3 regions of the Pseudomonas mohnii genome follow, and region 2 is predicted to be linked to each of the others. Evidence: predicted binding sites of a transcription regulator. Region 2 holds the regulator's gene; each other region holds the start of a gene.
What was found. The regulator sigma-54, encoded in region 2, starts transcription at its own class of promoters, with help from an activator protein. The targets are predictions, from matches to a motif close to ANTGGCATNNANNTTGCTNT.

Region 1 (7,647 bases), 1.2 Mb from region 2:
CCGATAGAGGTGATCGCCACTGCGACGAAAACCCATTTCCGACAGGTCCGCATAGACATGCACATCCATGGGCTGGCTAGGATCGAGGAACAGGGTTGTAGCCTGCTCCTCTGGCAGATAACTGCAAGAGTGGGGCTGAGTGGCATAGAACTTCAAGCGCGCCAACTCGGTCATGATCAACCCTCGGGATAAACTTTTAATTAGGGGCGTCTCTAAGTGTAAGCCACGCGCGCGAAAGTCGCTCAGCAAACCCAGGTCGCACGGCTGGGCTGGTCCAGGTACTGCGACAGATAGCCGGCAAACGCGCTGCGGGGAATCGCTCGCGCACCGAGGCTATGCAGGTGGTCGGTCGGCATCTGGCAATCGATCAGCACGAAACCCCATTCTTTCAGGTGTTGCACCAAGGTGGCAAAGCCATACTTGGAGGCGTTGTCGGCGCGACTGAACATGGACTCGCCGAAAAACAACCGACCCATTGCCAGGCCGTACAGCCCGCCAACCAGTTCACCCTGATCCCAGACCTCCACCGAATGCGCATAACCGCGCTTGTGCAGCTCCAGATAGGCGTCCTGCATGGCTTGCGTGATCCAGGTGCCATCGGCGTAGTCGCGCGGTGCTGCGCAGGCACGGATGACGGCGGCAAAATCCTGGTCGAAGGTCACCTGATAGCGTTGTTGGCGCAGCAATTTGTTCAGACTGCGCGAGACGTGCAGTTCGTCGGGAAAAAGCACGGTGCGCGGGTCCGGCGACCACCAGAGAATCGGCTGTCCTTCCGAGAACCAGGGAAAGCAACCGTGCCGGTACGCCCGGATCAGCCGGTCGGCGGACAGATCGCCGCCGGCGGCCAGCAGACCGTTGGGGTCGCGCATGGCTTTATCCAGCGGCGGGAACGTCAGGGTATTGCGTTGTAACCAAGTCAGCATGGCGTCCGGGCTTGCAGAGAGGGGAGGGCAGTGGCGGATTGTCGATCCGCCACTTAGTGTGCCGTCAAACGACGGGAATGTCGTCGAGGTATTTTTCCGCGTCCAGTGCCGCCATGCAGCCGGCTCCGGCCGAAGTGACGGCCTGGCGATAGACATGGTCGGCCACATCGCCGGCGGCAAATACGCCAGCGATGGCCGTCGCTGTGGCGTCGCCTTCGCTGCCACCCTTGACCAGCAGGTAGCCGTCACGCATTTCCAGCTGGCCGGTGAAAAGGTCGGTGTTGGGCTTGTGGCCGATGGCAATGAACACGCCAGCGAGCGGCAGCTCCTGGGTGGCTCCGGTGTGGCTGTCACGCAGGCGCGCACCGGTGACGCCACTGGCATCGCCCAACACTTCATCCAGATGCTGGTTCCAGTGCAGGCGGATATTGCCATTGGCGGCTTTCTCGAAGAGTTTGTCCTGAAGGATCTTCTCCGAGCGCAACTTGTCCCGACGGTGAATCAGATGCACTTCCCTGGCAATGTTGGACAGGTACAACGCTTCTTCAACCGCCGTATTGCCGCCACCGATCACGGCGACGACCTGATTGCGATAGAAGAAGCCGTCGCAAGTCGCGCAAGCCGAAACCCCTTTGCCGGCAAACGTTTCTTCCGAGGGCAGACCCAGGTATTGCGCGGAGGCTCCGGTGGCAATAATCAGCGCATCGCACGTGTAGGTTCCGCTGTCTCCCGTGAGTTCAAACGGGCGCTGTTGCAACTTGGCCGTGTGGATGTGGTCGTAGACGATCTCTGTGTCAAAGCGTTCGGCGTGTTTTTGCATGCGCTCCATCAGGGCAGGGCCGGTGAGGCCTTCGACATCGCCGGGCCAGTTATCGACTTCGACGGTGGTGGTGAGCTGGCCACCTGCCTGTATGCCGGTAATGACAACGGGTCTGAGGTTGGCGCGGGCGGCATACACGGCTGCGCTGTAACCGGCGGGGCCGGAACCCAGAATGATCAGGCGGTGATGCTTCGCTTCGCTCATAAAAACACCTCATAAGCCTTTGTCACAAAAGAGAATGCGTGCTCAAATTGAGTCGCACGTAATGTGCTTTTGACTATGCTGCAACCTAAGGTTTCAAGCATGGCATCGGACGAACAAACCCGTACAATGCGTGGCTGTCACAGTGTCTGTAACAAAATATGCAGTGCACTTCGTATTTATAAAAACCGAGGCGCAATGTTAAAAGTAGTACTTGTTACGCCCGTTAACTTTTTACCTGCCTGGATTGGGCAGTTTTTTTGGCAGTTTTTATAGTCATTCAACAGATGGACGCGCCATAGGCGCAGGAAAAGAAGCGTTTTGAAGAAATCCACCGCAGCACCTAAACCAGCCGTCGTTCCGCTCTGGCGCCAGCATTTGCACTACCGACTCAAGGAAGGTGCATTGATCGCCATTGGTGCCTTGTGCCTGTTCCTGATGATGGCCTTGTTGACCTATGGCAAGGACGATCCGGGGTGGAGCCACAACAGCAAGATCGACGACGTACAGAATTTCGGCGGGCCGGCGGGCTCCTACAGCGCCGATATCCTGTTCATGGTGCTCGGTTATTTCGCCTACGTCTTCCCGCTGCTGCTGGCGATCAAGACCTACCAGATATTCCGTCAACGCCACGAGCCATGGCAGTGGAGCGGCTGGCTGTTTTCCTGGCGGCTGATCGGCCTGGTGTTTCTGGTGCTGTCCGGCGCTGCGTTGGCGCACATCCATTTCCATGCCGCGACCGGGTTGCCGGCCGGTGCTGGCGGCGCGCTGGGGGAAAGCCTCGGCGATCTGGCAAAGAACGCCCTGAACATCCAGGGCGGAACGCTGCTGTTCATTGCGCTGTTCCTGTTTGGCCTGACGGTGTTCACCGACCTTTCCTGGTTCAAGGTGATGGACGTCACCGGCAAGATCACCCTCGACCTTTTCGAACTGTTCCAGGGCGCGGCCAATCGCTGGTGGGCGGCCCGTACCGAGCGCAAGCAACTGGTCGCGCAGTTGCGTGAAGTCGATGATCGCGTGCATGACGTGGTCGCGCCGACCGTCACCGACAAACGCGAGCAGGCCAAGGTCAAGGAGCGCCTGATCGAACGTGAGCAGGCGCTGAGCAAGCACATGTCCGAGCGCGAGAAGCAGGTACCGCCTGTGATCGCGCCGGCCCCGGTCAAGGCGCCCGAGCCAAGCAAGCGCGTACAGAAAGAGAAACAGGCGCCGCTGTTCGTCGACAGCGCCGTGGAAGGCACCTTGCCACCGATCTCGATTCTCGACCCTGCGGAAAAGAAACAGCTCAATTACTCACCGGAGTCCCTGGCGGCGGTCGGTCACTTGCTGGAAATCAAACTCAAGGAATTCGGCGTCGAAGTTACCGTGGACTCGATCCATCCGGGTCCGGTGATCACCCGTTACGAAATCCAGCCGGCGGCCGGGGTCAAGGTCAGCCGTATCTCCAACCTGGCCAAAGACCTGGCGCGCTCCCTGGCCGTGACGAGTGTGCGGGTCGTGGAAGTGATTCCCGGCAAGACCACGGTCGGTATCGAGATCCCCAACGAAGACCGCCAGATCGTGCGTTTCTCCGAAGTGCTCTCGACGCCCGAGTACGACAATTTCAAATCGCCGGTCACCCTGGCCCTGGGCCATGACATCGGCGGCAAGCCGGTGATCACCGACCTGGCGAAAATGCCTCACCTGCTGGTGGCCGGTACCACCGGTTCCGGTAAGTCGGTGGGCGTGAACGCGATGATCCTGTCGATCCTGTTCAAGTCCGGCCCGGAAGACGCCAAGCTGATCATGATCGACCCGAAAATGCTCGAGTTGTCGATCTACGAGGGCATTCCGCACCTGCTTTGCCCGGTGGTTACCGACATGAAGGACGCCGCCAACGCCCTGCGCTGGAGCGTTGCCGAGATGGAGCGGCGCTACAAGCTGATGGCGAAGATGGGCGTGCGAAACCTGTCGGGCTTCAACGCCAAGGTCAAGGAAGCCCAGGACGCTGGCGAGCCGTTGAGCGATCCGCTGTACAAGCGCGAAAGCATCCACGACGAAGCGCCGCTGCTGCAAAAGCTGCCGACCATCGTCGTGGTCGTCGACGAGTTTGCCGACATGATGATGATCGTCGGTAAGAAGGTTGAAGAACTGATTGCCCGTATCGCGCAGAAGGCGCGAGCCGCCGGTATTCACTTGATTCTTGCGACCCAGCGTCCGTCGGTGGACGTGATCACCGGTCTGATCAAGGCCAACATCCCGACCCGCATGGCGTTCCAGGTATCGAGCAAGATCGACTCGCGCACCATCATCGACCAGGGCGGCGCCGAACAGCTGCTGGGCCACGGTGACATGCTGTACATGCCGCCGGGCACCAGCCTGCCGATTCGCGTCCACGGTGCGTTCGTTTCCGATGACGAGGTACACCGGGTGGTCGAAGCCTGGAAACTGCGTGGGGCGCCGGAGTACAACGACGACATTCTCAACGGTGTCGAAGAGGCCGGTAGCGGCTTTGAAGGCAGCAGCGGTGGTGGCGACGGCGATGATCCCGAAGCTGACGCGCTGTACGACGAGGCGGTGCAGTTCGTTCTGGAAAGCCGTCGCGCGTCCATTTCCGCGGTTCAGCGCAAGCTGAAAATCGGCTACAACCGCGCTGCGCGCATGATCGAAGCCATGGAAATGGCCGGGGTCGTGACGTCCATGAACACCAATGGCTCGCGTGAAGTCCTGGCCCCCGGCCCGGTGCGCGACTGACCTGATTTTTGAAGGACGGCGTCTTGAGGCACCGTCCGCACTCCCACGAATATTATGAGGACTCCCATGCGTCTTATCCGCATGCTGTTGCCGGTACTGGCCTTGACCACGCTCTCGGCCCACGCCGATGAAAAGGACGTGGCGCGTCTGACCCAACTGCTGGAAAAATCCCAGACCCTGACCGCACGTTTCTCCCAGTTGACCCTCGATGGTACAGGCACCCAATTGCAGGAGACGGCCGGTGAAATGTCCCTGCAACGCCCGGGATTGTTCTACTGGCACACCAATGCGCCAGCCGAACAGACCATGGTCTCCGACGGTAAGAAAGTGACCCTGTGGGACCCCGATCTGGAGCAGGCCACCATCAAGAATCTCGACCAGCGCCTGACCCAGACCCCAGCCTTGCTGCTGTCCGGTGACGTGTCCAAGATCAGCCAGAGCTTCGACATCAGCGCCAAGGAAGCCGGCGGCGTGATCGACTTCACCTTGAAGCCGAAAACCAAGGACACCCTGTTCGACAGCCTGCGTCTGTCGTTCCGCAATGGCCTGGTCAATGACATGCAATTGATTGACAGCGTCGGTCAGCGCACCAATATCCTGTTCACTGGCGTGAAGGCCAACGAGCCGATCCCGGCTTCGAAATTCAAGTTCGACATCCCCAAGGGTGCCGATGTGATCCAGGAATAAGACACAACACCCTTGTAGGCGCGAGCCTGCTCGCGATGGGCGTTAACGATAACGCTGGCGGCCTGACACCCAGCGGTGCCCTTGAGTCCATCGCGAGCAGGCTCGCTCCTACAGTGGGGACGGTGTTCAATTGAGGTTTCAGAGGTAGTGATGGACTTGTTTCGCAGTGCCCCGATTGCCCAGCCATTGGCCGCCCGTTTGCGCGCGACCAATCTGGACGAGTACGTCGGTCAGGAACACGTGCTCGCTCGCGGCAAGCCATTGCGCGAAGCCCTGGAGCAGGGTGCCCTGCATTCGATGATCTTCTGGGGGCCGCCGGGCGTGGGCAAGACCACCCTGGCGCGTCTGCTGGCGGAAGTCTCGGACGCGCACTTCGAAACGGTGTCGGCGGTGTTGGCCGGGGTCAAGGAAATCCGCCAGGCCGTGGAAATCGCCAAGCAACAGGCCGGGCAATACGGCAAGCGCACCATCCTCTTCGTCGATGAGGTTCATCGCTTCAACAAGTCGCAGCAGGATGCGTTCCTGCCGTACGTCGAAGACGGCACGCTGATTTTCATCGGCGCGACCACGGAAAACCCGTCTTTCGAACTCAATAACGCCTTGCTCTCCCGTGCCCGCGTCTACGTGCTCAAGAGCCTCGACGAAGCGGCGCTGCGCAAACTGGTGCAGCGTGCGTTGACCGAAGAGCGTGGCCTGGGCAAACGCCAGCTGACCTTGAGCGATGAAGGCTTCCAGATGTTACTGTCGGCGGCCGATGGCGATGGCCGGCGCCTGCTCAATCTGCTGGAAAACGCCTCGGACCTCGCCGAAGACAACAGCGAGATCGGCGTCGATCTGCTGCAAAGCCTGCTGGGCGATACCCGTCGGCGTTTCGACAAGGGCGGCGAAGCGTTCTATGACCAGATATCCGCGCTGCATAAATCCGTACGCGGCTCCAACCCCGATGGCGCGTTGTACTGGTTCGCGCGAATGATCGACGGCGGTTGCGATCCGCTGTATCTGGCCCGGCGCGTGGTGCGCATGGCCAGCGAAGACATCGGCAATGCCGACCCGCGTGCGCTGAGCCTGTGCCTGGCGGCGTGGGAGGTGCAGGAGCGCCTCGGCAGTCCGGAAGGCGAACTGGCGGTGGCCCAGGCCATCACCTACCTGGCCTGCGCGCCGAAAAGCAACGCGGTGTACATGGGCTTCAAGGCCGCGATGCGCAGCGCCACCGAGCACGGTTCCCTGGAAGTGCCACTGCACCTGCGCAATGCCCCGACCAAACTGATGAAACAACTGGGCTATGGCGATGAATACCGTTATGCCCACGATGAGCCGGATGCCTACGCCGCTGGCGAAGACTATTTTCCGGAAGAGCTCGAACCTCAACCCTTCTATCAGCCCGTACCACGTGGGCTGGAATTGAAGATTGGCGAGAAGCTCAATCACTTGGCGCAACTTGACCGTTTAAGCCCCCGGCAGCGGAGAAAATAGTGGTTCCCTTGATCATTGCGGTTTCCGTCGGCGGGATGGCCGGCACGCTGTTGCGCTTCGCCACCGGTAACTGGATCAACGCTAATTGGCCGCGGCACTTCTATACCGCGACGCTGGCCGTTAATATCGTCGGCTGTTTGCTGATCGGCTTTCTATACGGTCTGTTTTTGATCCGCCCGGAGGTGCCGTTCGAGGTGCGCGCCGGGCTAATCGTCGGCTTCCTCGGAGGGCTGACGACTTTTTCATCCTTTTCACTGGATACGGTGCGCCTGCTGGAAAGCGGGCAGGTGCCGCTGGCCCTGGGCTATGCTGCCATCAGCGTATTCGGCGGGCTGCTCGCCACCTGGGCTGGCCTGTCCTTGACCAAACTTTGATAACGAGAGACCGACATGCTCGATTCCAAACTGTTACGTAGCAACCTTCAGGACGTAGCGGACCGCCTGGCATCCCGTGGCTTTGCCCTGGATGTTGCGCGCATCGAAGCGCTGGAAGAACAGCGCAAGACCGTCCAGACCCGCACCGAAGCCCTGCAGGCTGAACGTAATGCGCGCTCCAAATCCATCGGTCAGGCCAAGCAGCGCGGTGAAGACATCGCGCCGTTGATGGCCGACGTCGAGCGCATGGCGGGCGAGTTGAGTGCCGGCAAGGTCGAGCTGGACGCGATCCAGACTGAGCTGGACTCGATTCTGCTCGGTATTCCGAACCTGCCGCACGAGTCGGTGCCGGTCGGCAAAGACGAAGACGACAACGTCGAAGTGCGCCGCTGGGGTACGCCGACCACATTCGATTTCCCGGTTCAGGACCACGTGG
Region 2 (7,647 bases):
GCTCGGGTTTCCAGTAGGGATTGGGCAGGCAGCGCACGTCGAATACCAGGTCGGCATCCACGGGCATGCCACGCTTGAAACCAAAGGACTCCACCAGGAACGCTGTACCGGGTTCCGGCTGGTTCAGCAGGCGCAGCTTGATCGTATCCCGCAGCTGGTACAGGTTGAGGTTGGTGGTGTTGACTTTGAGATCGGCAAGGTCGGCTATGGGGCCGAGCAGGCTGGTTTCATCGTTGATCGCTTCAGCCAGCGAACGATTGGCACTGCTCAGCGGGTGACGACGACGGGTTTCCGAAAAACGCTTGAGCAAGGTTTCTTCGTCGGCATCCAGGTACAGAACGTCGCACTGGATATGCCGGCTGCGGACTTCTTCGAGCAATTCGGGGAATCGCGACAAGTGACTGGGCAGGTTGCGTGCATCAATGGACACGGCCACCAGCGGCTGTGCCAGTTCGGTGTGGATCAATGCGCGTTCGGCGAGTTCCGGCAGCAACCCGGCGGGAAGGTTGTCGATGCAGTAGTAGCCACTGTCCTCGAGTACATCAAGGGCGGTGCTTTTACCTGAGCCGGAGCGGCCACTGACGATGATCAAGCGCATGGTTACTGACCGTTTTGCTCGTCCAGGACAACCTGATACAAGGCTTCATTGCTCGGGGCGCTGCGCAGTTTTTCGCGCACTTCCTTGCGGTCGAGCATGCTGGCAATTTGGCGCAAAAGTTCCAGGTGCGCATCGGTAGCGGCTTGCGGGACCAGTAGAACGAACAACAGGTCAACCGGTGCGCCGTCGATGGCGTCGAAATCTATGGGGGCATCGAGGTGCATCAGGGCACTGATGGGTGAGGAGCAGCCCTTCAGGCGACAGTGGGGAATGGCGATGCCGTTGCCAAAACCCGTCGAGCCGAGTTTTTCACGGGCAATCAACGCCTCGAAGACATCTTGCATCTCCAGATCCGGCACTTCCCGGGCGATCAGGTTGGCAATTTGTTCGAGGGCTTTCTTTTTACTGCCGCCCGGCACGTTCACAAGGGAACGGCCGGGGGTCAGGATGCTTTCAAGTCGGATCATGGGTTGGGGGTGTTAACGACCGGTAGCGCCCTGGAGGAGGCTCTGGGTCTTTTCCTTATGCTTTTTGAGTTGTTTATCCAGCTTGTCGGTCAGTGCGTCGATCGCCGCGTACATATCGGTATGTTCCGCGTTCGCGACCACTTCATTGCCGGGAATATGCAGCGTGGCTTCGATTTTCTGCTTCAACTTTTCGACGGTCATCGTGACCTGTACGTTGGTAATCTTGTCGAAGTGCCTCTCTAACCGTTGGAGTTTTTCGCCGATGTAGGTGCGAAGAGGTTCGGTCACTTCCAGTTGGTGTCCACTGATGTTGACTTGCATACAGCTTCTCCTTCGTTGCCAGTGCATAAAGCGGTAGATCAAATGATCTACCACTGGAACGCTGTGGCGTGGCTCTACATCAACCGCTTGCGTTCGCTCGAAGGCGCGATCCCCAGGGATTCGCGGTACTTGGCGACGGTGCGGCGAGCCACCTGAATGCCTTGTGCCTCCAGTAAACCAGCGATCTTGCTGTCACTCAACGGCTTTTTCTGATTTTCCGCGGCAACCAGTTTTTTGATGATCGCGCGGATCGCCGTGGACGAGCATTCGCCGCCTTCGGAGGTGCTGACATGGCTGGAGAAAAAGTACTTCAGTTCATATATGCCCCGAGGGGTATGCATGAATTTCTGTGTGGTCACCCGTGAAATTGTCGACTCGTGCATGCCAACCGCCTCGGCGATGTCATGCAGGACCAACGGTTTCATGGCTTCGTCGCCGTGCTCCAGGAAGCCGCGCTGATGCTCGACGATCTGGGTGGCAACTTTCATCAGGGTTTCATTGCGGCTTTGCAGGCTCTTGATGAACCAGCGGGCTTCCTGCAACTGATTGCGCATGAACGTGTTGTCGGCGCTGGTGTCGGCGCGACGCACGAAACCGGCGTACTGGGCGTTGACCCGAAGACGCGGTACCGATTCCTGGTTGAGTTCCACCAGCCAGCGTTCGTTGTCCTTGCGCACGATCACGTCGGGAACCACGTATTCGGCTTCAGTGGATTCGATTTGCGAGCCCGGGCGCGGATTGAGGCTTTGAACCAGTTCGATCACCTGGCGCAGCTCATCTTCCTTGAGCTTCATGCGGCGCATCAGCTGGCTGTAATCGCGACTGCCGAGCAAGTCGATGTAGTCGGTGACCAGGCGCTTTGCTTCGGCGAGCCAAGGGGTTTTGGCCGGCATCTGGCGTAATTGCAGCAGCAGGCATTCGCCCAGGTTGCGGGCGCCGATTCCGGCGGGTTCGAATTGTTGGATGCGGTGCAGGACGGCTTCGATTTCGTCCAGCTCGATGTCCAGCTCCGGGTCGAAGGCTTCGAGTATCTCCTCGAGCGTCTCGTCCAGGTAGCCCTGATTGTTGATGCAGTCGATCAGGGTCACGGCGATCAGGCGATCGGTGTCGGACATGGGCGCCAGGTTCAATTGCCACAGCAAATGGCTTTGCAGGCTTTCACCGGCCGATGTGCGGGTGGTGAAATCCCACTCGTCGTCATCGTTGCTCGGCAGACTGCTGGCGCTGGTCTGGTAAACGTCTTCCCAGGCGGTATCGACGGGCAGTTCGTTGGGGATACGCTCGTTCCAGTCGCCTTCCTCGAGGTTATCAACCGTCGGTGCGCTTTCCTGGTAGGAGGGTTCCTGAATGTCGGGGTTGGGTTTCTGTTCGGCGTTGTCGGCCAAGGGGTCGCTGTTATCGAAGTCGTCGCCTTCTTCCTGGCGTTCGAGCATCGGATTGGACTCCAGGGCCTCCTGGATTTCCTGTTGCAGGTCCAGGGTCGACAATTGGAGCAGGCGGATGGCCTGTTGCAGCTGCGGTGTCATCGTCAGCTGCTGGCCCATTCTCAAGACTAGCGATGGTTTCATGGCAGGGGCTAAACACCTTATTCGCCGGCGCACATGCGCCATCCACTACAGGGCGCCGGAGCGCCAAACATAAGCAAATTATATGCCTGAAACTGAAGTGTTTGCCTAGAGCGCTGTAACAATAAAAAAGTGTTGATTTTTTATCGAGACAAGCGCTCGGTCGACTAGCCAGACACCTCGGTGCTTACAGGCGGAACTCATGGCCCAAATACACTTCCTTGACCAGATCGTTGGCCAGGATGGTTGCAGCGTCGCCTTCGGCGATCAATTGGCCATCGTTGACGATGTAGGCGGTTTCACAGATGTCGAGGGTGTCACGGACGTTGTGGTCGGTGATCAGCACGCCAATGCCCTTGGCCTTGAGGTGATGGATGATCTGTTTGATGTCGCCCACCGAAATCGGGTCCACGCCGGCGAAGGGCTCGTCGAGGAGGATGAATTTCGGGTTGGTGGCCAATGCCCGGGCGATTTCCACACGGCGGCGTTCGCCACCGGACAGGCTCATGCCGAGGTTGTCGCGGATGTGGCTGATGTGGAATTCCTGCAGCAGGCTTTCCAGCTCCTTGCGGCGACCGGCCTTGTCGAGTTCCTTGCGGGTCTCCAGGATCGCCATGATGTTGTCGGCGACCGAGAGTTTGCGGAAGATCGACGCTTCTTGCGGCAGATAGCCGATACCGGCCTTTGCGCGGCCGTGCATTGGCTGGTGGCTGACGTCCAGGTCGTCGATCAGTACGCGGCCTTGATCGGCCTGTACCAGGCCTACGATCATGTAGAAGCAGGTGGTCTTGCCGGCGCCGTTAGGGCCTAGCAGGCCAACGATCTGACCGCTGTCGATGGACAGGCTGACATCACGGACGACCTGGCGGCTCTTGTAGCTCTTGGCCAGATGCTGAGCTTTCAGAGTTGCCATTACTGGGCCTTTTGCTCGTCGGTTTTCTTCTTCGGCTGGATCACCATGTCGATGCGCGGACGCGCTTCGGTGACCTTGTTACCTGTCGCTCGGCCAGCGCTCGCAAGCTTCTTGACGGTGTCGTAGACGATTTTTTCGCCCTGGGTGGTGTTGTTGTCCTTGTCGATGACTTTGGCGCGATCGATCAGTACGACGCGGTTTTGCGCGGCGTGGTACTGGATGGTCACTCCCCAGCCCTGGACAGGCTTGGTGTCGCCCTGGGTTTGCAGTTGTTCGAAGTAGGCCAGGTTGCCTACAGAGGTCACTACGTCGATATCGCCGGTCGGCGTGCGGGTGATGGTCACGGTGTTGCCGGTGACCTTCATCGAGCCCTGGGTAATGATCACGTCACCTTTGTAGGTGGCAACGCCATTCTTGTCGTCCAGTTGGGCGTCGTCGGCTTGAATGCGGATAGGCTGCTCTTGATCGTTCGGCAGAGCCCAGGCGCTCACGCTTCCCAGTGCTGCGCCCAGACTGAGCAAAATAGGGAGGGTTTTAACGAGCCTCATACTGTCCTCTTACGTTCGATAGCAGGTGTATCCTGCTTTCTTTCAAATACGCTTTCATTCCGGTACCGGTCGATACGCCGCCAGCGCCGTCGATTCTAACGGGTTGCTCGGTCTGCGCATATTGCTGCTGCGGGAACACCGTCATTCGAGTGGTGGTGATCAGGGTTCTGCGGTTTTTTTCATCAAAGCGCGTGATGCGTACCGAATCGATCAATTCAACCTGCGTGCCGTCCGGGTTGACCTCACCTTTTTCGCTCTGGACGTGCCACGGGAACTCGGTGCCGCGGAACATGTTCAGGTCAGGGTTGGTCAGCAGCGTGACTTCGCTTGCTTTGAGGTGCTCGACTTTGTCGGAAGTCATTTCGTATTGAAGCCTGCCATCAGGCAGGAACTGCACGCTGTGGGCGTTGGTAGCGTAATAATCGATTTCGCTTTCGTCGACATGCGCGATCGGTTTGTCGAGGAAGCGTTCCGGGCTGATGTTCCAATAGCCGACCGCGGCGAAAATCGCCGCAATGCAACCGAACACCAGAATGTTGCGAATTTTTTTGTTCAGCATGGTTTGGCTCACAGGTACGCGGCGTTGGCCGCATCGAGACGGCCCTGGGCGCGCAGGATCAATTCGCAGAATTCGCGGGCGGCACCCTCGCCACCGCGGGCCTGGGTTACTCCGTGAGCGTGTTCACGCACAAAGCTTGCGGCATTGGCCACCGCCATGCCCAGGCCGACGCGGCGAATGACCGGCAGGTCCGGCAGGTCGTCGCCTAGATAAGCGACCTGCTCATAGCTTAGGTTGAGTTGGCCGAGAAGCTCGTCGAGCACCACCAGTTTGTCTTCGCGCCCCTGGTACAGATGCGGGATGCCAAGGTTTTTCGCCCGTCGCTCAACCACCGGGGTTTTGCGGCCGCTGATGATCGCGGTCTGGACGCCGGCCGCCATCAGCATCTTGATGCCCTGGCCGTCGAGGGTATTGAAGGTCTTGAATTCGCTGCCGTCTTCGAGAAAGTACAGGCGCCCGTCGGTCAGGACGCCATCGACATCGAATACTGCCAGTTTGATGTGTTGGCCGCGTTGCAGCAGGTCCGCGCTCATTACATTACTCCTGCACGCAGCAAGTCGTGCATGTTCAAGGCGCCGACCGGGCGGTCTTCGCTGTCGACCACGACCAATGCGTTGATTTTATGATCTTCCATGATTTTCAGGGCCTCGGCGGCGAGCATCTCGGCGCGGGCGGTCTTGCCGTGCACGGTCATGACCTGATCTATCGTGGCGCTATGGATGTCGACGCTGCGGTCCAGGGTGCGGCGCAAGTCGCCGTCGGTGAAGATCCCGGCCAGCTTGCCGTCGGCCTCGAGGATGACTGTCATGCCAAGGCCCTTGCGAGTCATTTCCATCAGCGCATCCTTGAGCAAGGTGCCGCGCTGAACCTGTGGCAACTCTTGCCCGGCGTGCATGACATTTTCCACCTTCAGCAGCAGGCGTCGGCCCAATGCTCCACCGGGATGGGAAAAGGCAAAGTCTTCGGCGGTAAAGCCGCGCGCTTCCAGCAGTGCGACGGACAGGGCGTCGCCCATGACCAGCGCCGCCGTAGTAGAGGAAGTGGGGGCCAGGTTCAGCGGGCAGGCTTCGTGCTCGACGTGAACGTTCAGGTTGACCTCGGCGGCCTTGGCCAGCGGCGAGTTCGGGTTGCCGGTCATGCTGATCAGCTGGATGCCCAGACGCTTGATCAGTGGCAGCAGGGTGACGATTTCATTGGTCGAGCCGGAGTTCGACAGCGCCAGGATGATGTCGTCGCGGGTGATCATTCCCATGTCGCCGTGGCTGGCTTCGGCCGGATGCACGAAAAATGCGGTGGTGCCGGTGCTGGCCAGGGTGGCGGCGATCTTGTTGCCGATATGCCCCGACTTGCCCATGCCGACCACGACTACGCGGCCTTTGCTGGCCAGAATCATCTCGCAGGCGCGTACGAAATCTGCGTCGATATGCGGTAGCAAGCTTTGTACGGCTTCTACCTCGAGGCGGATGGTGCGTTGTGCTGATTGAATCAGGTCGCTGGATTGGCTCATGTCTGAATCGTATAGCCTGATGAAAAGGCGGCGATTATAGCGGTTATGATCGAAACCCTCACGCAAGTTTGTCGAGCATTGTCTCTCCATGCTGCTCAATCCCTCTAAATGAGCGTTTTTGCCTGTCTTGTTGCTGAATATGGCTCGGCATTGGCCTTGGGCGCGTGGCCATTGCAGTGATATAGTTCGCCGCCAGTTCGGCCCGCTCGGCGGATGTGCTTTTGTCAGGAAGCCAGGCGTCCGAGTGAGAGGCTGCATCGCAAGGAGTTTAGATGAGTGCCGATAACGCCTACGCGGTCGAGCTGAAGGGACTGACCTTCAAGCGCGGTGCGCGCAGCATTTTCAATAACGTCGATATCCGTATTCCCCGCGGCAAGGTCACCGGCATCATGGGGCCTTCCGGGTGTGGCAAGACCACGCTGTTGCGGTTGATGGGCGCACAATTGCGGCCTACCAATGGCGAAGTCTGGGTCAACGGTCAGAACCTGCCAAAACTGTCGCGCAGCGATCTGTTCGACGCCCGCAAGCACATGGGCGTGCTGTTTCAGAGCGGCGCACTCTTTACCGACCTCGATGTGTTCGAGAACGTCGCCTTTCCGCTGCGTGTTCACACCCAACTGCCGGAAGAAATGATCCGCGATATCGTCCTGCTCAAATTGCAGGCCGTGGGTTTGCGCGGCGCCCTTGATCTGATGCCCGACGAGCTGTCAGGCGGCATGAAGCGCCGCGTCGCGCTGGCGAGGGCGATTGCGCTCGATCCGCAAATTCTCATGTACGACGAGCCCTTTGTCGGTCAGGACCCTATCGCCATGGGCGTACTGGTGCGCCTGATCCGCTTGCTCAACGATGCATTGGGCATCACCAGCATCGTGGTCTCCCACGACCTGGCCGAAACCGCGAGCATCGCCGACTACATCTATGTGGTCGGCGACGGGCAGGTGTTGGGGCAGGGCACGCCTGACGAGCTGATGAACTCGGACGAGCCGCGTATCCGTCAATTCATGACAGGCGATCCGGACGGTCCGGTCCCCTATCACTTTCCAGCGACGGACTACCGCGCAGATCTTCTGGGGAAGCGTTGATGCGCAAGATTTCACTTATAGAGCGAGTGCGCCGGTTCGGCCAGGCCGGCATCGATGTGCTGTCGGTGTTCGGTCGTTCGGCCATAT
Region 3 (7,647 bases), 2.8 Mb from region 2:
CTCTGGGTGCTGTTGATCCTGTTGCTGCCGGTTTTGGGCCTGATCATTTGGGCGATCGCGGGGCCACGGGGTAACGTCAGAATATGAAGTCATTCTCCCAAGCGACATAAAATCTGTGGGAGATTCTATGTTTGGGGGGAACCCCCAAACATAGAATTTGGTTGGTACTCACTTTGGTTTTTCATCAAGGCAAACACCACTCTGGCCAGTTTGCGAGCCAGAATCACCAAGGCCTGGGTACCTTTGAGGCCTCGGTCCAGGTAACGCTGATAGAACGGTCTCCAGGTTGGTGAGCGGCTGGCAGCCATTGCGCTGTTGTGAAATAAGCGCCGGAACTCCGAATCGCCCCGTTTGGACAAGTAGCGTCTCTGATCTTTCTTGCCTGATTGTCTCACTCGCGGATCCATTCCCAGGAAGGCGATGAAGCCATCGCTGTCGGAAAACTCTCCGCGCATGAAAGCTGTTACCGCCGCTGTGGCCGTCAGGACGCCTATGCCTTCAACGGCTTGGCAGCGTTTTACCTGAGCGTCCATACCCGCTTCGCTAACGATGTTCTTCAGCGCCTTCTGAATGCCTTTTTCAATCTGCTCTACACAGCGCAGGTATTCACCCAGCGCCTCTTCGAGCAAGGGTTCGTCCCTCCAACTTTGCTTGATTGCCACCCGATGTCGAACAAGCTCAGCCCGGCGTCGCAGCAAGCTTTTGAGCTGCGTGTAAGCCTTGGGAGGCGGACTCCAGACCCTGAGCTTGTCGGACTCCTTGCCCAAATAACGCGCCAGCAAGACCGCGTCCAGAGCATCTGTTTTTGCCCGGACACCTATCCCATCGCGGTATTTATTAAGGCGGCTGCCATCAATGACGTAAACGTCATGACCCAGTTCATGAGCGATTTCCGTCGTGTCGAGGTGGTAGGTGTTGGTCGCTTCAAGCGCCAGTGCACAGTTGTCTGGCAATAACTTAAGCCACTTTTTCAGTGCTGATCGTTCATTGGCGACGATCAAAGTGCTCTCTTCGTCGCATCGATAGACAACGATCTCATCCTTCGCCACATCCACACCAACGACCACCTGCGAATCAAGGATTGTCATGGCCCACCCTCCGAGCTAGGGTTTAGAAACTTGTCGGGGTTCACCGTTGCGCTGGCTTGTCGCTATCGTCGGTCCGAGCCGATGCATTCCTTATCGGCGCATTAGGTGAAGGGGTGGGACGATGTCTCCCACGGTCTGTACTGGCTAGAGTCAGATGACGAGCTTTAGTCCCACCCACCCCTTCAAGTCTAAACATACAAGCGAGCCTGCTCGCGATGACGGCGGCACATTCGGAATTGATGTGGCGGACAAATCGCTATCGCGAGCAGGCTCGCTCCCACAGGGCATTGTGGCGAGACATCAAGTGAGGTTCGACCTGTCATCTTCCTCGACGTAGAATGCGCGCCTTTCCCGGTCAATCGAGCCGATCGATTGGCCATCATGGGCGGGTAACCGTCCGTTGCCACCCGCATTCATCGGAGCACTTCCCATGAGCATCACCCCGACCAACGACTACCTGGAAACCCTCTACGAAGGCTATGGCCAGCGTTTTCGCATGGAAAAACTGCTGCACGAAGTGCGCACCGAACACCAGCACCTGGTGATTTTCGAAAACCCGCGCATGGGCCGGGTCATGGCGCTGGACGGCGTGATCCAGACCACCGAAGCCGACGAATTCATCTACCACGAAATGCTGACGCACGTGCCGATCCTCGCCCATGGCACCGCCAAGCGCGTATTGATCATCGGTGGCGGCGACGGCGGCATGTTGCGTGAGGTGGCCAAGCACCGCAGCGTCGAGCACATCACCATGGTCGAGATCGACGGTACCGTGGTCGAAATGTGCAAGGAATTCCTGCCGAATCACTCCAAGGGCGCGTTCGACGATCCACGCCTGAACCTGGTGATCGACGATGGCATGCGCTTCGTCGCCACCACCACTGAAAAGTTCGACGTGATCATTTCCGACTCCACTGACCCGATCGGGCCAGGCGAAGTGCTGTTCTCGGAGAACTTCTATCAGGCCTGCCACCGCTGCCTGAACGAAGGCGGCATCCTGGTCACGCAGAACGGCACGCCGTTCATGCAGATCGAAGAAGTCAAAACCACCGCCGGTCGCCTGCGCAGCCTGTTCCCTGACTGGCACTTCTATCAGGCCGCCGTACCGACTTATATCGGCGGCGCGATGACCTTCGCCTGGGGCGCGACCAATACCGCTTATCGCAAATTGTCCCGCGAAACCCTGCAACAACGGTTCGCCGGCAGCGGCATCATCACCCGCTACTACAATCCGGAGATCCACATCGGTGCCTTTGCCTTGCCGCAGTACGTTTTGCAGGCTGTGAACAAGCCAAGTAACGACTGATAGCGCGTCAATCAAAAAGGGCTGTCCGCGGTGGTGTTCAATCACGCCGCTGACGGCCCTTTTTTCATGAGGCACCAGAGGAAAATCAGTGGAACGATTAGCCAGCTAATCAGGTCGAGATAGAAGTAAGCCCATCCATGGGTTTTATCGAGGAGGCACTGATGCAAAAGTGGAAAATCACTTTCGTGGATGATCACGGTGAAACTGTCGACGAAGTCTTTGAGTGCGACGAGTGCCCGGATAACGAACACGCCGCCCAACTCATCAAGGCCCGGTTGCTCCCCGTCGCCGCCGAACTGGATCTGAACGATCTGGAAGGGCGAACCCCCGATGCGACTGTCAAAAGTCTCAAGGCCCAGAACAGCATTCAAATCCTCGGCATTACGCCAATCTGAACATCTCCTGTCACATTCTCAACCAGGCCTTGGCAGCGGCTCTATCTTGGGGCTAATCTGCAGGCGAGATCAGCGAATGGATCGCTAAGGTCTGGTCTTGTCAGCTCCATGCTTGTTTCCCGTCGGCACATCGGATGCCGTCGTTCGCACCGTTCGGTGGCGGGCGCTGGGAGTACGGAAAGTCTATCCATCAGTTTGAGGAGGACGTTTCATGAGCACAGCCTATCAAGAAGATGTCAGCAGCAGCGTTCTGCGCCGCATGAAAGAGGGCGGTTTCGACTTTTCACGGTTCCATCCCATCGAGTTCTACGCCATTTTCCCGGACGAGGAGCGGGCACGCAGGGCGGCAGGTCATTACCGGGGTGAATCCCTGAATGCGCAAATCAGTGTGCGCGATGACGGCGCATGGGCCCTGGAACTGAGCAAGGTCATGTACGCCACTTACGATGACATCGGCGACTTCGAACAGGGTTTCGAAGCCGTGGTCGAGCCATTGGGCGGCATCATTGAAGGCTGGGGTGTCAAACAGGAGGTACGAGGGCGACTCGCATAAACTTATGAACAGCAGCAAGCATCAGTAACGGCTGACCTTTGGGTTGGCCGTTTTCGTTTTTGTCGCCGGCAAACCGAACGCGACCTCAAAGAGCTCCCATGACGGAATGACCCCCTTCGCCGCCAAGTCGCCTCCCACAGACTATGCTGGTGACAGGCGACTGCAACGCCTTGCAATGAAGCGGGGGCGATCAGGTTGGGGCATTTACCGCACAGGATTGGTGCGGTGTCTGCGTACCGATTATCCAACCGATTGATATCAAAGCGTTTCTGCCGATGGCACGGGCCTTGCGAAGGCCTGTATGTCCGGGTGACAAGGAGTACGGCATGATCCGCACCTATTTTGATGAGATGTACGATGCCGGCGGCCAGGTCCGCCCGCATTATCGGGAGTTTGCCCGTTGGCTGTCCGAAACGCCTGACGAGCTTTTGGCACAACGGCGACGCGAGGCCGATCTGTTGTTTCATCGCGCCGGGATTACTTTTACGCTCTACGGTGATGAGCAGGGGACAGAGCGCCTGATTCCCTTCGACACCATTCCCCGCAGCATTCCCGCCAGTGAATGGCGCATTGTCGAGCGCGGCTGCATCCAGCGGGTCAAGGCGTTGAACATGTTCCTCGCCGACCTCTATCACGAGCAACGCATCATCAAGGCCGGCATCATTCCGGCCGAGCAGGTGCTGGCCAACGAGCAATACCAGTTGGCAATGCAAGGGCTGAATCTGCACCGCGATATTTATTCGCATATCTCCGGTGTCGATCTGGTGCGCGACGGCGATGGCACTTACTACGTGCTCGAAGACAATCTGCGTACGCCGAGCGGTGTCAGCTACATGCTCGAAGACCGCAAGATGATGATGCGACTGTTCCCCGAATTGTTCGCGGCGCAACGCATCGCCCCCATCGACCACTACCCGAACCTGTTGCTCGATACCCTGAAAAGCTCCAGCCCGATCGACAACCCGAGCGTCGTGGTGTTGACGCCGGGGCGCTTCAACAGTGCATTTTTCGAGCATGCGTTCCTGGCGCGGGAAATGGGTGTGGAGCTGGTGGAAGGCGCGGACCTTTTCGTGCGTGACGACAAAGTGTTCATGCGCACCACCGACGGGCCAAAAGCCGTCGATGTGATCTACCGCCGCCTCGACGACGCGTTCCTCGACCCGCTGGCGTTCAATCCGGACTCGATGCTCGGCGTGCCAGGGCTGCTGTCGTCTTACCGATCCGGCAATGTCGTGCTGGCGAATGCCATCGGCACCGGGGTGGCGGACGACAAGTCGGTGTACCCGTTCGTGACCGACATGATCCGTTTCTACCTGGATGAAGAACCGATCCTGAAGAACGTACCGACGTGGCAGTGTCGTAATCCCTCGGAACTTTCCCACGTCCTGGCCCATCTGCCGGAACTGGTGGTCAAGGAAACCCAGGGCTCCGGCGGTTACGGAATGCTGGTGGGGCCGGCGGCGACGGCGGCGGAAATCGAAGCCTTCCGCGCACGGATCATTGCCAAGCCCCATGCCTATATCGCGCAACCGACGCTGTCGTTGTCGACCTGCCCGACCTTTGTCGAAAGCGGCATCGCGCCACGCCACATCGACCTGCGCCCGTTTGTATTGTCTGGTCGCGAAACCCGGGTCGTGCCCGGCGGTTTGACCCGTGTCGCCCTGCGCGAAGGCTCCCTGGTGGTGAACTCCTCCCAGGGCGGCGGAACCAAGGACACCTGGGTGGTCGAGGATTGAAGGAAGCCTGTCATGTTAAGTAGAACTGCCTCGGATCTGTATTGGATGTCGCGTTACCTGGAGCGGGCGGAAAACCTCGCACGGATGCTCGACATCAGTTATTCGCTGTCGCTGATGCCACAGGATGGACGCGGTGACGGCCTGCACGAACTGGCCATGCCGCTGCTGATTACCGGCACCCTGGACGATTACCTCGAACGCCACGGCGAGTTGCATGCCGAACGCTTGCTGCATTTTTTCGCCCTGGATGCGGCCAATCCGGCCAGCATCTACAGCTGTCTCGGTGCCGCGCGGGCCAGTGCCCACGCGGTTCGTGGCCGAATCACCGCTGATATGTGGGAGAACATCAACGCGACCTGGCTGGAAATTCGCGGCATTGCCGAGCAGGGCCTCAGTCGCTACGGCATGAGTCGGTTCTGCGAGTGGATCAAGGAGCGGTCCCACCTGTTCCGAGGCGCGTCCTACGGCACGATCATGCGTAACGATGCGTTCCGCTTCATTCGTCTGGGGACCTTCATCGAGCGAGCCGACAACACCTTGCGCCTGCTCGATGCCCGCTACGAAATGGCCGGTGATCAGGCTGAGGCGGTCAGCGATGGCACGGCCCACGCGTACTACCAGTGGAGTGCCTTGCTGCGGGCCTTGTCGTCCTTCGAGGCCTACACCGAAATTTATCGCGACGCACCCGGCGCCCGGCATGTGGCCGAGTTGCTGTTGCTGCGGGCGGACGTGCCGCGCTCCCTGCGGGCGTGCACCGAAGAAATCGACCAGATCCTTGCCCAGTTGCCGGGAGCCAACGGCCGTCCCGCCCAACGCCTGGCGGCGGAAATGGACGCGCGACTGCGCTACACCGGCATCAACGAAATCCTCGACGAAGGCCTGCACGCCTGGCTCACCGAGTTCATCCCGCTGGTGCGCCAGTTGGGTAACGCGATTCACAGTTCTTATCTGGAGGCTGCATGAGACTTTCGATTAGCCACGAGACCACCTATCACTACGAAGATCAGGTGCGGGCGAGCATCCAGTACCTGCGACTGACCCCCCATGACAGCGAGCGCCAGCACGTGCTCAGTTGGCAGCTCGACCTGCCGCGGCCGGTGCGCGCGCAACTCGATCCGTTCGGCAACATCCTGCACGTGCTGACCATGGACGAACCGCACGAAGCGATCATCATCGGCGCCCGTGGTCAGGTCGACATCGACGAATTGCGCGAAGCCGAGCACGAGAGCCAGTCGGCGCTGCCCTTCCTGCGCTTCACCCGCCTGACCGAAGCCGACGCAGCCCTGCGCGCGTTTGCCGAAAAGGAATGCAAGCAACGCCGCGATCGCACGGCGCTGATCGACTTGATGCACGGCCTGAACCAGCACATGACCTACACGCCGGGCGCCACCGAAGTGGACACCAGCGCTGCCCAGGCCTTCGCCGGTCGTTCCGGTGTGTGCCAGGACCACACCCACGCGTTCATCGCCTGTGCGCGCAGCCTGGGGATTCCGGCGCGGTATGTCTCGGGTTATCTGTACAGCGAAAACAGCGAACACCTGGCCAGCCATGCCTGGGCCGAAGCCTGGCTGGATGACGCCTGGTACAGTTTCGACGTGACCAATGAACTGGCCCGGCCCGAACGTCATTTGAAACTGGCCGTGGGCCTCGATTATCTGGATGCCTGCCCGGTGCGCGGGATGCGCCGCGGCGGCGGGTGTGAACAGATGCATGCCAAGGTGCTTGTTTCACCGACGCCCGCGCCGGTGATCTCCGTGCAACAACAGTAACCGGGGGGAGGGCGCCGACCCCTTATGGCAGCGAGCTTGCTCGCGATGGCAGGTTTTCAGTCAATACTTCCGTGGCTGATACACCGCCGTCGCGAGCAAGCTCACTCCCGCAACGGCGTGTTTTGTCAGGGCTTCACCTTGCGCCCCGCCATATGCTTCAAATACCCCACCAGCATCCCCAGATCCTCATCCGGCAACACCTCGGTTGAAAATCCGGGCATCTTCGCCTGCGGCCACTGACGCAAACTCTGCGGATCACGGATATAACGCTTGAGGAAGTCCGCGCCAAAGTACTCGGTCGGGTTGTACGGAATATTCAGGTCCGGCCCGAATTGCGCGTCCCCGGCACCATTGAGGCGGTGACAGGCCAAGCAGTTTTTCTGGAACAGCGCAAAGCCCTTGTTCACCGGATCGTCTGCCTTTAGCGCAGGATCGGGCAGCAGGGCAGGGAAGCGTTCGGCCACCGGTGCCATGCGCTTGATGCTGGCAACCTCGAACGGCCATTGCTCCGGGCTGATATTGCCCGCCTGCGGGTTGGTCCAGACCAGATAGAACGGCCCGGCGCCGGGCTTGCCTTCGGACAGTGGCGGCCAGGGTTTGGCCGGATCCTCGATCGCCAGCCAGGCACGCGCGCCTTGGGTATTGAGCAGCGGCGCAGCGGCCATCTCGGCAGCAAAACCGTCCAGGGCCACGGCTTGCAAGTGGTCGTCCGGTTTGATGCCGGTCAACAGCACTGACAGAGGCACGGCGCGATAGCTCATATCACGCTTGTAGGAAACGTCATTGGTAACGGTGATGGT

Region 1: the regulator sigma-54 is predicted to act here: its motif matches at 1,998-2,017, upstream of BLV61_RS26415 (DNA translocase FtsK).
Region 3: the regulator sigma-54 is predicted to act here: its motif matches at 3,617-3,636, upstream of BLV61_RS07430 (circularly permuted type 2 ATP-grasp protein).

The regions. Positions count from the first base shown of each region.
Region 1 covers NZ_FNRV01000001.1:5,653,702-5,661,348, forward strand. The annotation lists gene BLV61_RS26400 (arginyltransferase) at 1-174, opposite strand, end outside; gene aat (leucyl/phenylalanyl-tRNA--protein transferase) at 243-923, opposite strand; gene trxB (thioredoxin-disulfide reductase) at 988-1,947, opposite strand; gene BLV61_RS26415 (DNA translocase FtsK) at 2,266-4,677, shown strand; gene lolA (outer membrane lipoprotein periplasmic chaperone LolA) at 4,744-5,364, shown strand; gene BLV61_RS26425 (replication-associated recombination protein A) at 5,515-6,837, shown strand; gene crcB (fluoride efflux transporter CrcB) at 6,837-7,211, shown strand; gene serS (serine--tRNA ligase) at 7,227-7,647, shown strand, end outside.
Region 2 covers NZ_FNRV01000001.1:4,434,303-4,441,949, forward strand. The annotation lists gene rapZ (RNase adapter RapZ) at 1-598, opposite strand, end outside; gene ptsN (PTS IIA-like nitrogen regulatory protein PtsN) at 601-1,065, opposite strand; gene hpf (ribosome hibernation-promoting factor, HPF/YfiA family) at 1,078-1,386, opposite strand; gene BLV61_RS20580 (RNA polymerase factor sigma-54) at 1,461-2,954, opposite strand; gene lptB (LPS export ABC transporter ATP-binding protein) at 3,139-3,864, opposite strand; gene lptA (lipopolysaccharide transport periplasmic protein LptA) at 3,864-4,412, opposite strand; gene lptC (LPS export ABC transporter periplasmic protein LptC) at 4,399-4,971, opposite strand; gene BLV61_RS20600 (KdsC family phosphatase) at 4,980-5,504, opposite strand; gene BLV61_RS20605 (KpsF/GutQ family sugar-phosphate isomerase) at 5,504-6,478, opposite strand; gene BLV61_RS20610 (ATP-binding cassette domain-containing protein) at 6,751-7,560, shown strand; gene mlaE (lipid asymmetry maintenance ABC transporter permease subunit MlaE) at 7,560-7,647, shown strand, end outside.
Region 3 covers NZ_FNRV01000001.1:1,589,006-1,596,652, reverse strand. The annotation lists gene BLV61_RS07460 (PLDc N-terminal domain-containing protein) at 1-87, shown strand, start outside; gene BLV61_RS07455 (IS110 family transposase) at 126-1,088, opposite strand; gene speE (polyamine aminopropyltransferase) at 1,519-2,394, shown strand; gene BLV61_RS07440 (hypothetical protein) at 2,556-2,789, shown strand; gene BLV61_RS07435 (ribonuclease E inhibitor RraB) at 3,001-3,342, shown strand; gene BLV61_RS07430 (circularly permuted type 2 ATP-grasp protein) at 3,669-5,078, shown strand; gene BLV61_RS07425 (alpha-E domain-containing protein) at 5,091-6,041, shown strand; gene BLV61_RS07420 (transglutaminase family protein) at 6,038-6,847, shown strand; gene BLV61_RS07415 (c-type cytochrome) at 6,973-7,647, opposite strand, start outside.